Regions from separate parts of the Streptomyces sp. NPDC055962 genome, predicted to be linked through region 1. Evidence: riboswitches for the same ligand, from Rfam matches in the RefSeq annotation. Region 1 holds a riboswitch; each other region holds the start of a gene.

Region 1 (3,200 bases):
GGTGCAGGGCCAGCCCTCCGATCTCGACATCCAGGCCCGCGAGCTGCTGCGCGAACGCGAGCTGCTCACGGCCATGCTGGCCCGTCACACGGGGCGTTCCACGCGGGAGATCAGCGACGACATCGAACGGGACACCATCCTCGACGCCCCTGCCGCCCTGGCGTTCGGGCTGGTGGACCACGTCGTGGAGAACCGCACGCCGTCCCAGCCGCCGCGCCCCGCGAGGTGAACAGCCGATGCTCCCACCCCAGTTCCCACCGCTCCCCGCACTGACCCGCGCGGAGGCCGAGTTCGTCGACTGCTATCTGGAAGTGCTCGACCAGCTCGGCCGCATCAATCCCGCCCGGGGCAGCGACACATACGGAGCGCTCCGGGCTGCCCAGGCTCTCGCGTCCAGGGCGACCGCCCTCCGCGACGCCCTCGCGCTGATGCACGACCGGGGTGAGTCGCAGATCCACGCGGACACCCTGGCCAGGGTGCTGCGACTGCTGGACGGCGAACGACGCGCGGGGCGGGTCGCCGTGCCTCCCGCCCCTACGGGCTGAGCGGTCCGGCCGCCCTGCGGACGGGGCGGTCGGCACGCCCGACGGACAGGGCGGCAGGGGCGTCCGCGGACGGGGCGGCAGGGGTGTCCGCGAGCAGGACGGCACGGCCGTCCGGTACGGCGACGGATCGCCCCCGGTGGCGCCGCTTTTCGACACGCCCGACGAGCCGATGAGTTTTCCTCGCTCGTTCGGCGTAGGAGCTCCCCCGCCCGGGGGACAGCCCGACTTGCGCACCGCATGCGGACGCTGAACGGAATGCAACGTTCCGCTGCTGGTACACGGCTGGTCGGCCCCGGCCGCCGGGGCCAGCCGGCCGTCGCGTCCACCCGATCGGATCAGTCGTGACGACTCTCACATATCGACACTTCAGCCAGGAAATCCGGCAGGGCGTGCGTAAAGATCCCTGGGACGACAAGCCCCCGCCACCGCGGCGGGGCGGTCCGGGCGGACGCCGAGTCCTGCCGCTGTCCGGATGCCTGGTCGACAGAAGTGGATCGGCAGGAGTGGAGGACCCGAGCACAACGGGCCGGCCGGAGTTCCGGACGGTCCTCGGGGTGAAGCCGCTTCGCGCGGCCGGGCAACTTCGCCAGCCCGAACCCGACAGGTCATCCTTCACAGGCGGCTGACGAAGGGTTGCGCATGACTGCGCAGGTTCATGTCCCGTCTCTGTTCGCCCGGGTCGGTACGGCCTCGGCTCTGACATTCGCCGTAGGGACCACCATGCTGGCCCCCGGCTTCGTGAACGACGCCGAGGCCGCCGCCCACTCGGCGACGGCACTCAGGATCGCCGCGTCGAAGAAGGGGGCGCCCTACAGATGGGGCGCCACAGGCCCTCACCGGTTCGACTGCTCCGGGCTCACGCTCTACTCGTTCAAGAAGGCGGGGAAGAAACTACCCCGCACGGCTCAGCAGCAGTACAACAAGACCCGCCATATCTCCAGGTCGCAGCGGAAACGCGGCGACCTGGTCTTTTTCCATGCGGGGCGCAGTGTGTACCACGTCGGCATCTACGCCGGCAGCGGGAAGATCTGGCATTCGCCGAAGACCGGGGCGGTGGTCCGGCTGGAGAAGATCTGGTCCGGCAACGTCTGGTACGGGAGGGTCCGCTGACCCTCCCTCATCTCTGGTTCAGCGCAGCAGGGGCCCGGTCACCAGCACGAGCCCCAGCGCGGTGAGCGCCGTGCCACTGCCGCCCTCGATCGCGCGGGCGGTACGCGGCCGGCGCAGCCACCGGCCCAGGCGGTCCACCAGGAGCGCCACGGCCGGGAACCAGACGAGCGCGAGCAGGACGACGACCGAGGCGAGCAGCAGGGTCCTCGGCAGGGGCGGCTGTCCGTCGGGGACGAACTGGGGCAGCAGGCTCAGGAAGAGCACGGGTGCCTTCGGGTTCAGGGCGTTGGTCAGGAAGCCCTGGCGCAGCGAACGCCGGAGCCCCGAGGGCGCCCGGCCGCCCGTCTCCGCACCCCTGTCCGCTCCGCCGGCGGACCGCCGGAGCGCGTACAGGCCGCTGAGACCGAGGTAGAGCACGTACGCGCCGCCGAGCAGCTGGACGGTGCGGAAGAGGACCGGCATCGTCACGAGCACGGCGGCGAGTCCGGCGACGGCCAGGGCCGTGTGCACCACGAGCCCTCCGGCGACTCCCACCGCGGTGGCCAGCCCGGACCGCCGGGATGCGAGCGCGTTGCGTACGACCACCGTGAAGTCGGCGCCGGGCAGCGCCACCATTCCTGCGGCCACGGCCAAGAAGGCGAGCAGTTGTGCGTCCATGGGGACACCCTGACGGCTTGAGCCCTTTAGCGTGTACTTGCAATCTTCATGGTCTGCCAAAAGGAATGCTTCATGTACGACCCGACACGGCTGGCCGCGCTGGTGGCGGTGGCCGAGGCAGGCTCGATCACACGGGCCGCCGCGCGGCTCGGCTACACCGCACCCGCGCTCTCCCAGCAGCTGGCCAAGCTCGAACGGGAAGCGGGGGCCGCCCTCCTCGTCCGGCACCACCGGGGGGCGCGGCTGACGGCTGCCGGTGAGCTGCTGGCGGGGCGGGCCAGGCGTGTGCTGGACGAGATGGACCAGGCGCGGCACGAACTGGCCCGGCTCGCTGGGCTGTCCGGCGGCCGGCTGCGGGTCGGCACCTTCGTGACGGCCGGGATCCATCTGCTGCCCCCGGTGCTCACCGCGTTCCGCCGCGCCCACCCCGACGTGGAGCTGAGCGTCACGGACTACGAGCCGCCCGCCGGTGTGGCCGCGGTGGCGGCGGGCGACGTGGATCTGGCCCTCACCCATGCGTACGAGCCCGCGGCGGCCGGGCCGATGCCGGCGGGGGTGTCCGTCGAGCCGCTGCTCGTCGAGGAACTGGTGCTGGTCACCGCGCCCGGGCAGATGCTGTCCGAGGGCAGCGGACCGCTGCCCGTCGCGGGACTGGCGGGCCGCCCTTTGATCAGCAGTGCGCCGGAGCACCCACCGCGGCGCGGGGTGGAGCGTGCGCTGGCCGAGGCGGGGGCCACCCCTGCCGTGGTGTGCGAGTCTCCCGGCTATGCCCTGGTCTGCGCTCTGGTCAGCGCGGGCCTGGGCGTGGCGGTGGTGCCGGAGATGGTGGCCGCGATGTCACCGGCGCCGCTCGCGGTGCGGCGCCTGGAACCGGCCGCCTTCCGGCGG
Region 2 (3,200 bases), on a different contig from region 1:
ACGAGCTCCTCGTAGTACTCCGTCATCTCGGCGGCCGAGCGGGACTTGCCCTCGAACTCGTAGACGCCGTCCTTGTAGAACTCGGACGCGGCGACGTCGAGCGCGAGCGCGATGTCACGGCCGGGGACGTAGCCGGCCTCCTTGATGGCCTCGAGGATGAGGTCGAGGGCGGCGCGGTTGGACTCGAGGTTGGGGGCGAAGCCGCCCTCGTCACCGAGACCGGTCGACAGGCCCTTGGTCTTCAGGACCTTCTTCAGCGTGTGGTAGATCTCCGCGCCCCAGCGCAGGGCCTCGGAGAAGGACTCGGCGCCGATCGGCGCGATCATGAACTCCTGGATGTCCACGTTGGAGTCGGCGTGCGAGCCGCCGTTCAGGATGTTCATCATCGGAACGGGCAGCAGGTGCGCGTTCGGGCCGCCGAGGTAGCGGAACAGCGGGAGGTCGGAGGCCTCGGACGCGGCGTGCGCCACGGCCAGCGAGACACCGAGGATGGCGTTGGCGCCGAGGGAGCCCTTGTTCTCGGTCGCGTCCAGGTCGAACATCGCCTGGTCGATGAGGCGCTGCTCGGTGGCGTCGTAGCCGACGAGCTCCGGGCCGATCTGCTCGATCACGGCGAGGACGGCCTTCTCGACGCCCTTGCCCTGGTAGCGGTTGGGGTCACCGTCGCGAAGCTCGATGGCCTCGAACGCGCCGGTGGAGGCTCCGGACGGAACAGCAGCACGTCCCGTGCTGCCGTCGTCGAGGCCAACCTCGACCTCGACCGTGGGGTTGCCCCGGGAGTCGAGGATTTCCCTGGCTACGACGACGTCGATGGACGGCACGAGGCATCTCCTTCTGGGATCTGACACTGGTTGTGCAGGGTCACTGTGGCCTTGCGCCACGAGCCTAACCGGCTCGGCCCGCTCCGTCGGCCGTCCGCCCGTCCCCTGGGACGAAAAAGGACCCAAGGGCCCGCATTACGGGCAAAGCTCCAGAATTCTACTGGCCAGTAACCACAACTGTTGAACGCTCGCCGCTGAGGCGGGCACACGCCGGCACCCTGACGACGGGTGCCGGACACGGCCGCGGCCCGGCGCGCGGGGGGTCTGCGCGCCGGGCCGGGCCACCGGGGCAGGAGGGGGACCCCGGGCCGTTTCCGACTACTTCAGGTGGAGCTGCTGACCCGGGAAGATCATGTCGGCGTCGTCGACGATGTCGTCGTTCAGCTTGAACAGCTTCTGCCAGCCGCCCTTGACCTTCTTCGCGTCGGCGATCGTGCTGAGGGTGTCGCCGGTCTTCACCTTGTACTCGCCGTCACCCTTCTCGACCTTCTTGCCGGTCGGGGTGGTGACGGTCTTCTCGGGGGCCGTGCGCTTCTCGCTGCGCGTGGTGGGCTGCTCGGCCTTGCGCTCCGGCTGGGCCTTCGTCTCGGCCTTGTCGGTGCTCTGGCCGGAGCCGGTGTCGACACCCGGGTCCACACCGTCGTTCGTCAGGCCGCCGGCACCGGCGCAGGACCAGGCACCCGGGCCCTGGAGGGCGAGGAGCTTCTCGGCGGCGGCTATCTGCTGGCCCTTGGTGGCCAGGTCGGCGCGGGCGGCGTACTGCGTGCCACCGGCGGCGGCCCAGCTGGACTGCGAGAACTGCAGACCGCCGTAGTAGCCGTTGCCGGTGTTGATGGACCAGTTGCCACCGGACTCGCACTGGGCGACGGCGTCCCAGGTGTCGACGGAGGCGGCGGAGGCACCGGTCGCGCCCATGAGCGGGACGGCGACGGCCGCACCGGTGACGCCGGCCAGGGTCGCGATACGGACGGCCTTGGACGGGCGACGGTGCTTGCCCTTGCTGGAAAGCAGCATGGTTCTCCTCACCGACGCCTACGAGGTGAGCTGTCGGGTTCGGGCCTGTGAGTTGCCCGGCCGCCCGCTTCCGCGGGCGGCTCCACCCCTAGCCGTTCCCTGCGCCCGTCTTCCGACGGCCGGGTCCGGCGCCTACCTGGTTCCCCCGCTCCTGCCTACGGCGCTTTACGCGTCGGTACCCCTCGGCCGACGGCAGGATTCGGCGTGACGGTCGAGGGTGCCCGCGGTGCGAGCGGCTCCGACCGTAGACACACGCAACCCCCACATTCAAAGATGGACATAACGACCAATCAGCCCGAATCGGTTCGCCTGCGAGAAGCGTTTTCGCAGGTCGGACGCAATATGGACGGACCGGACGGACGGGGCGCGGCAGTTGACGCAAAGAGACCCATGTCTCACTTACACATAAGTGGACATAGGTCTCTTAACTACCCCTGTTTTCGGGGTGTTTTCCCGCTTTCGATCAGTTGGCGGCGGGCGTCTCCGCCGGGGCGCTCTGCGTCTCCGCCGGGGCGTCCTGCGCGTCCGCCCCGAGGCCGAGGTCCAGGTTCTGGCCGGGAAGAATCAGGTCCGGGTCGGAGCCGAGCTCGTCCTTGTTGGCCTCGTAGAGCGCGGTCCACCCACCGGTCAGGTCCTGCGCGTCGGCGATCGCCCAGAGGTTGTCGCCCTCGCGGACGGTGTACGTGCCCTCCGCGCCCTGTCGTGCGCCGGAGTCGCCGCGGGAGGCGTGGCGGCCGGACTCGCGCGCGTCGGTCCCCGACTCCGCGCCGGCCTCGGGAGCCGGCGTGCCGCGGTGCTTCCCGCCCTTGGCCGCGTCACCCTTCGAGGCGCCGGACGTCCCGGACGCCTCGGAGGAGGGGGTCTTGGACGGAGTGGCGGCGTCCGAGGGCTCGCCGGCCTTGTCGCTCTCGTCCGCCGCGTCGTCGGACGCGTTCCCGCTCTCCTGGCCCTTCGCGTCCGCGTCGGCCTTCTCGTCGGCCGCGTCCGCCGGGTCCTCCGTCTCGGAGGAGGGGGTGCCGGACGGCGTCGCGGTGTCCGAGGGCTCGGCGGACGGCTCGCCGCCCGGGTCGACGCCCGGAAGCGTCCCGTCCAGGGCGAGGCCGGAGATCACGGCACAGCTGGGCCACGCCTGCGGGCCCTTGTCGTCCAGCACCTTCTCCGCCACCGCTATCTGCTGGGAGCGGCTCGCCAGGTCGGCGCGGGGCGCGTACGACGTGCCGCCGTAGGCCGACCAGGTGTCCTGCGAGAACTGCAGACCGCCGTAGTAGCCGTTGCCGAGGTCGGCACTCCACATGCCGCCGCTCTCACATTCGGCGACCCTGTCCCAGGTCGTCGCGTCGGCCGCCTGCGCGCCGCCCGCACCGA
Region 3 (3,200 bases), on a different contig from region 1:
CTCACCCGGGCCGGGGGCGATGACGTGTGCCCCGTACGGTCCGTGCGCCGCAGCCGGTGTGCCGCCGTGGCCCGCTCGGCGTGCTGGGTGGCGAGCGCCCTGGCCCGCTCGGCGTCGCGGCGCGCCACGGCGTCGACGAGGGCGCCGTGCTCGGCCCAGGATTCCGCGGGGCGGACCGGCTGCTCGACGGCGTACATCCAGGCGATCTTGTGTCGGAGCTGGGTGAGCAGTGCGATGAGCGCCGGGCTGCCCGAGGCCTGTGCCAGCGTCTCGTGGAACCAGCCGCCCAGCGAGCGCAGATCCTCGCCCTCACCCCGGCGGACCCGCTCCTGCCCCAGCCTGACCAGGCCCCGCAGCACCTTGAGGTGCGCCTCGGTGCGCCGCTGTGCCGCGCGGGCTGCCCCCAGGGGCTCCAGGAGCATCCGGATGTCCAGGAGGTCCGCGGCCTCCTGCTCCGTGGGCTCGGCGACACAGGCGCCGGCATGCCTGCGGGTGACGACGAACCCTTCGGACTCCAGCGTGCGCAGCGCCTCGCGCACGGGGACGCGGGAGACGCCGTAGCGACGCGCGAGCACCTCTTCGGTGAGGCGGCTGCCGCGCTCGAAGACACCGGAGACGATGTCGTCACGGATTGCCGTGCATACCGAATGCGCGGGAATGCGCATGTCCGAACCTCCGCCTTAATCCCCGCGAAACGCGGCCGATCGACGCCTGTTCTGCGACTCTATTGCAACCGGCCGGAATTTCCGATGGCGGGGCGGAATCCATGGATATCTTTTGGCCAGGGAGCAGTTCCACGGGGCTTCGGCGCACGCCTCCCCGGACGCACGGCGAAGGCCCCGGCGGGTGCCGGGGCCTTCGTCGGAGCGGTGTCGTACGGCGTGGGGTCAGACCTGGACGCCGTGGGCACGGAGGTAGGCGACGGGGTCCATGTCCGAGCCGTACTCGGGAGTGGTCCGGGCCTCGAAGTGCAGGTGCGGCCCGGTGGAGTTGCCGGTCGAGCCGGAGATGCCGATCTGCTCGCCCGAGCCGACGCTCTGGCCGACGGAGACGCCGATCGAGGAGAGGTGGCCGTACTGCGTGTACGTGCCGTCCTTCATCCTGAGGACGATGTTGTTCCCGTAGGCGCCGCCCCAGCCCGCCTCGACGACCGTACCGGCGCCGACCGCGACGACGGAGGTGCCGGACGCCGCCTGGAAGTCCACGCCGGAGTGGGTGCCGGAGGACCAGAGCGCGCCACCGGACTTGTAGCCGGTGGTCACGTGGGAGCCGGCGACCGGGAGGTGGAACGCGTTCAGCCGGGCGCGCTCGGCAGCGCGGGCCGCGCGCGCCTTCTCCTCACGGACCTCCTTGGCCCGGGCCTCGGCCTTGCGCTTCGCCTCGGCCTTCGCCTTCGCGGCGGCCTCGGCCTTGGCCACGACCTCGGCCTGGTGCGCCTGGGCCTGGGCCTGGGCGTCGATCTGGGCGGCGAGCGTGGTGTCGAGGGCGACGGTCTGCGTCAGGCCGGTGGAGGACGCGGCGGGGGTCCCGGAGTCCGCGGCGAGGGCGGGGGACGCGGTGGCGCCGATGACACCGGCGGTGGCCAGGGCCGCGATGCCGGCGACCTCGGCGCTCTTGCGCGTCAGACGGCTCGGGGCACGGTGCTTCCCGGTGGCACGGATGAACGCCATGGAGGGGCTGGTCCTTTCCTTCCTTCTCGCCTACCGGGTTAGCTGACGGGTTCGGAGCAGGAAGGTCTCCTACGGCCCCCTGAGCCTCGCGCGAGGTGCAGGGATCCGATTCACCCCAGGGACTTCGTGGGTCCCCGGCTCCCCAGGCTCGCGCCTGACGGGGACTCGGCGATGGCTGCCCGGCGCCACGGATGCGGCATTCGTCTGACGGACAGCCGGGCCGACGCTAGAGCGGGCCGCTTTCCGCCGCCAAACGGAACGGGCCTTTTGTCGCACATCCCACAGGATGAACATGTATTTTACGCTTAAAAGAGACAAAAGGAAGAACCCCGGCGGGAGTGCTCCGCCGGGGTCCCTGATGTCCCGTCATGTCAGCCGGTGACGACCGACACCTCGCCGATGCCGAGCGCCCGTACGGGCTCCGCGATCTGTGCGGCGTCCCCGACCAGGACGGTCACCAGACGGTCCACCGGGAACGCGTTGACCACGGCTGCCGTCGCCTCCACCGTGCCGGTCGCCGCCAGACGCGCGTACAGCTCGGCCTGGTAGTCGTCCGGCAGGTGCTGCTCCACCTGGTCGGCCAGGGTGCCCGCGACCGAGGCCGCCGTCTCGTACTTCAGCGGGGCGACGCCCACGAGGTTCTGCACCGCCGTCTCGCGCTCGGCGTCGGTGAGCCCTTCGGCCGCAAGCGTGCGCAGGACCTTCCAGAGGTCGTCGAGCGCCGGCCCGGTGGACTCCGTGTCGACGGAACCGCTGATCGCGAGCATGGCGGCCCCGGTCGCCCCGGAGGACGAGCCGGGCGCCGTCGAGCGCAGCACCTGCCCGAAGGCGCGGACCCCGTAGGTGTAGCCCTTCTCCTCGCGCAGCACGCGGTCCAGCCGTGAGGTGAGTGTGCCTCCCAGGCAGTACGTGCCGAGGACCTGGGCAGGCCACACGCTGTCGTGCCGGTCCGCGCCGATCCGGCCGATCAGCAGCTGTGTCTGGACGGCTCCGGGACGGTCCACGATGACCACACGGCCGGTGTCGTCCGCGGTGATCGGGGGCACCGGGCGGGCCTGTCCCGCATTGCCCGACCAGTCTCCGACGGTCTCGGCGAGCAGCGCGTCCAGGTCCACCTCGGTGAGGTCGCCGACGACGACCGCCGTCGCCGTGGACGGGCGGATGTGGGCGTCGTAGAAGGCGCGCACGGCGGCTGCGTCGATCCGCCGGACGGTCTCCTCCGTGCCCTGGCGCGGACGCGACATCCGGGCCGTGGCGGGGAAGAGCTCCTTGGACAGCTGCTTGGCGGCCCGGCGGGCGGGGTTGGCCTGCTCGTGCGGGATCTCGTCGAGGCGGTTGCCGACCAGGCGCTCGATCTCGCTCTCGGCGAAGGCCGGGGCCCGCAGGGCCTCGGCGACCAGGCCGAGCGCCTTGGACAGGCGGGAGACCGGGACCTCGAGGGAGACCCGGACCCCCGGGTGGTCCGCGTGCGCGTCCAGCGTGGCGCCGCAGCGCTCCAGCTCCGCGGCGAACTCCTCGGCGGAGCGCTTG
Region 4 (3,200 bases), on a different contig from region 1:
TCGCCAACATCTTCATCGCCACCCTCTGGACCTGAGCGGAACGGGGCCGGTCCGGGGGTCGCCCCCGGACCGGCCCCGCCGGTACGTCCTCGGTGTCCGCTGCGGGCGCGCGTCAGGCCGGGCGCACGCTGCCGTAGATCGGCATGTAGTAGATCGACTCCTCGCGGACGTTCGCGCCCGGCTTCGGCGCGTGGATCATCATGCCGTCGCCCTTGTAGATGCCGACGTGGCTGATGTCGTCGTAGAAGAAGACAAGGTCCCCCGGCTGCAGGTCCGCCGTGGCCACCCGGGTGCCGACCTCGACCTGGTCCCAGGTGGTGCGCGGGAGATCGACACCGGCGGCCTTCCAGGCCGCCTGGGTCAGCCCCGAGCAGTCGTACGACGACGGGCCCGTCGCCCCCCACACGTACGGCTTGCCGATCTGGGCGCGGGCGAAGGACAGGACCTGCTCCGCCTTCGAGGCGTACCCGCTGCCGGAGCCCGTGCCTCCCGTCCCGGTGCCCCCCTGCGCCGCCTCGTCCGCGTCGGCCTGCTCCGCCTTCTCCTTCGCGGCGGCGGCCTGCTGCCTGGCGAGCTCCTCGGCCTTGCGCCGGGCCTCGGCCTCCTTCTTGCGCTCCAGCTCCGCGAGCCGCGCCTTCTCCTCGGCGGTGAGCTTCGACAGCAGGGTGCGCGCCTCGGTGAGCTTCGTCTGCACCTGCTGCTTGCTGGTGCGCAGCGCGGCCTGCGACTCGGTGAGCTTCTCCAGGCTCTTCGTCGCCTCGACGCGCTTCTCCGCCGCTTCCTTCTGCTGCGTACGGAAGTCGGCCACCGACTTCTGCTGGCGGCTGGTCATCCGCGCCATCAGCTGGTCCTGGTCGAAGTACGACTGGGGGTCGTCCGCGAGGAAGAACGTGGCCGTCGGGGCGATCGAGCCGGTGCGGTACTGCGCGGCCGCGTAGTTGCCCAGCTCGCGGCGCGTCTCGTTGAGCTTGTCGGCCCGCTTCGCAGCCGCCTCCAGGAGTGCGTCGACCTCGGAGCGCTGCTCGGCCGAGGCGGTCCTCGCCTTGTTGTACTGCTGCGTCGCGGTGCCGGCCTGCCGGTAGAGGGCGTCGACCTTCTTCTGCACTTCCTCGATACCGGGCTTCGGCTCGGCGGGAGCCGCCGTCGCGCTCTGCGTGGAGAGCAGGGTGACGGAGGCGAGCGCCACGGTCGTGAGACCGACGGCGGGGGTGGTGGTGCGCATGCGTGTGCGCGGCTTGCGATGCGACGCCAAGGCCGGCATCTCCTTCCGTGGACCGCCTACCGGGTTAGCTGTCGGGTTCGGGCGGAACGGAAGGCTGCCCTACGGTCCGGTGGAGACGGGCCGATTCACCCCGGTGCTGCGTGTGGGTCCCCGGTTCCGGGCTCCCTTCGGGGGAGTACGGATTCGGCGGGGGCACCCGTGCGGCGCGGTTCGCCTCAAGGGGGTACGGGGCACCCGTCGGAGCACGCTAGCCAACCCGTGGCGTCCCTGTGAAGGTTGATGTGCGATATGCCCGATACATTTCCGTGACCTTTTCGGAGTGGCGGTCCCTGTGGCCGGAACCACTCCCTGGAGCTCACGGACCGTGGGCGCGCCCTCGCGTTGTGCGCACGGTCCGGGGTCCTTGTCGCCGATGCGGCCCGGGCTGTCGGTGCGGCCGCCTAGACTCGTGAGGCGATGAGCAGCCTCTTTGACGACAGTTTCCTGACCGGCCTCCAGCGAGCGGAGGACGGCCCCCCGCCGCCCCCCGAGGAGCACGCACCCGAAGCGGTGCCGGAGGGCCTCTTCGAGGACGTCTTCGACGCCCCTCCGCCGCCGCGCGACGCCTACTACCGCGACGGCGCCCCGCGCCCCGTGGTCGACTCCGCCGCGCTGCTCGACGGGCTGAACACCGAGCAGCGCGCCGCCGTCGTGCACGCCGGCTCCCCGCTGCTCATCGTCGCCGGGGCCGGGTCCGGCAAGACTCGGGTGCTCACCCACCGGATCGCCCACCTCCTCGCCGAGCGCGGGGTGCACCCGGGGCAGATCCTCGCCATCACCTTCACGAACAAGGCCGCCGGCGAGATGAAGGAGCGCGTCGGAGACCTCGTCGGCCCGCGCGCCAACGCCATGTGGGTCATGACCTTCCACAGCGCCTGCGTGCGGATCCTGCGCCGGGAGTCGAAGCGCCTCGGCTTCACCTCGTCGTTCTCGATCTACGACGCCGCCGACTCCAAGCGGCTGATGGCCCTGGTCTGCCGGGATCTGGACCTCGACCCGAAGCGCTACCCGCCGAAGTCGTTCACGGCGAAGGTCTCGAACCTGAAGAACGAGCTGATCGACGAGGAGACCTTCGCCGGGCAGGCCGCCGACGGCTTCGAGAAGACGCTGGCCCAGGCCTACGCGCTCTACCAGGCGCGGCTGCGGGAGGCCAACGCCCTCGACTTCGACGACATCATCATGACGACGGTCCACCTGCTCCAGGCGTTCCCCGACGTCGCCGAGCACTACCGCCGCCGCTTCCGGCACGTCATGGTCGACGAGTACCAGGACACCAACCACGCGCAGTACACCCTCGTGCGCGAGCTGGTGGGCCCGGCGGGCGAGGCCGACGCCCCGGGCGAGCTGTGCGTCGTCGGTGACGCGGACCAGTCGATCTACGCCTTCCGCGGCGCGACCATCCGCAACATCCTCCAGTTCGAGGAGGACTATCCGGATGCGACGACGATCATGCTGGAGCAGAACTACCGCTCCACGCAGACGATCCTCTCGGCGGCCAACGCCGTCATCGAGCGCAACGAGAGCCGCCGCCCCAAGAACCTCTGGACCAACGCGGGCACCGGCACCCGGATCACCGGCTACGTCGCCGACACCGAGCACGACGAGGCGCAGTTCGTCGCCGACGAGATCGACCGGCTGACGGACGCGGGCGACGCGAAGGCGGGCGACGTCGCCGTCTTCTACCGCACCAACGCCCAGTCCCGTGTCTTCGAGGAGATCTTCATCCGCGTCGGACTGCCCTACAAGGTCGTCGGCGGAGTGCGCTTCTACGAGCGCAAGGAGGTCAGGGACGTCCTGGCCTACCTCCGGGTGCTGTCCAACCCCGAGGACACCGTCCCGCTGCGGCGCATCCTCAACGTGCCCAAGCGCGGCATCGGGGACCGGGCCGAGGCGATGATCGACGCCCTGTCCATGCGCGAGAAGATCTCCTTCCCGCAGG

Evidence for each region. Region 1 has a riboswitch for cyclic di-AMP ahead of ACFC51_RS34070 (C40 family peptidase). Riboswitches for the same ligand answer to the same signal wherever they lie in the genome.
Region 2: another riboswitch for cyclic di-AMP. It lies ahead of ACFC51_RS23665 (transglycosylase family protein); the one in region 1 lies ahead of ACFC51_RS34070 (C40 family peptidase).
Region 3: another riboswitch for cyclic di-AMP. It lies ahead of ACFC51_RS29415 (M23 family metallopeptidase); the one in region 1 lies ahead of ACFC51_RS34070 (C40 family peptidase).
Region 4: another riboswitch for cyclic di-AMP. It lies ahead of ACFC51_RS04645 (NlpC/P60 family protein); the one in region 1 lies ahead of ACFC51_RS34070 (C40 family peptidase).

Annotation. Positions count from the first base shown of each region.
Region 1 is NZ_JBHJYN010000019.1:106,703-109,902, reverse strand. It holds gene ACFC51_RS34080 (ATP-dependent Clp protease proteolytic subunit) at 1-229, shown strand, start outside; gene ACFC51_RS34075 (hypothetical protein) at 237-545, shown strand; cyclic di-AMP (ydaO/yuaA leader) riboswitch at 1,009-1,181, shown strand; gene ACFC51_RS34070 (C40 family peptidase) at 1,185-1,655, shown strand; gene ACFC51_RS34065 (LysE family translocator) at 1,674-2,312, opposite strand; gene ACFC51_RS34060 (LysR family transcriptional regulator) at 2,385-3,200, shown strand, end outside.
Region 2 is NZ_JBHJYN010000008.1:266,694-269,893, reverse strand. It holds gene eno (phosphopyruvate hydratase) at 1-821, opposite strand, end outside; gene ACFC51_RS23665 (transglycosylase family protein) at 1,140-1,835, opposite strand; cyclic di-AMP (ydaO/yuaA leader) riboswitch at 1,836-2,008, opposite strand; gene ACFC51_RS23660 (transglycosylase family protein) at 2,299-3,200, opposite strand, start outside.
Region 3 is NZ_JBHJYN010000013.1:117,324-120,523, reverse strand. It holds gene ACFC51_RS29420 (GntR family transcriptional regulator) at 1-665, opposite strand, end outside; gene ACFC51_RS29415 (M23 family metallopeptidase) at 888-1,670, opposite strand; cyclic di-AMP (ydaO/yuaA leader) riboswitch at 1,684-1,851, opposite strand; gene ACFC51_RS29410 (M16 family metallopeptidase) at 2,042-3,200, opposite strand, start outside.
Region 4 is NZ_JBHJYN010000001.1:1,039,525-1,042,724, reverse strand. It holds gene ACFC51_RS04650 (hypothetical protein) at 1-35, shown strand, start outside; gene ACFC51_RS04645 (NlpC/P60 family protein) at 113-1,261, opposite strand; cyclic di-AMP (ydaO/yuaA leader) riboswitch at 1,260-1,421, opposite strand; gene pcrA (DNA helicase PcrA) at 1,679-3,200, shown strand, end outside.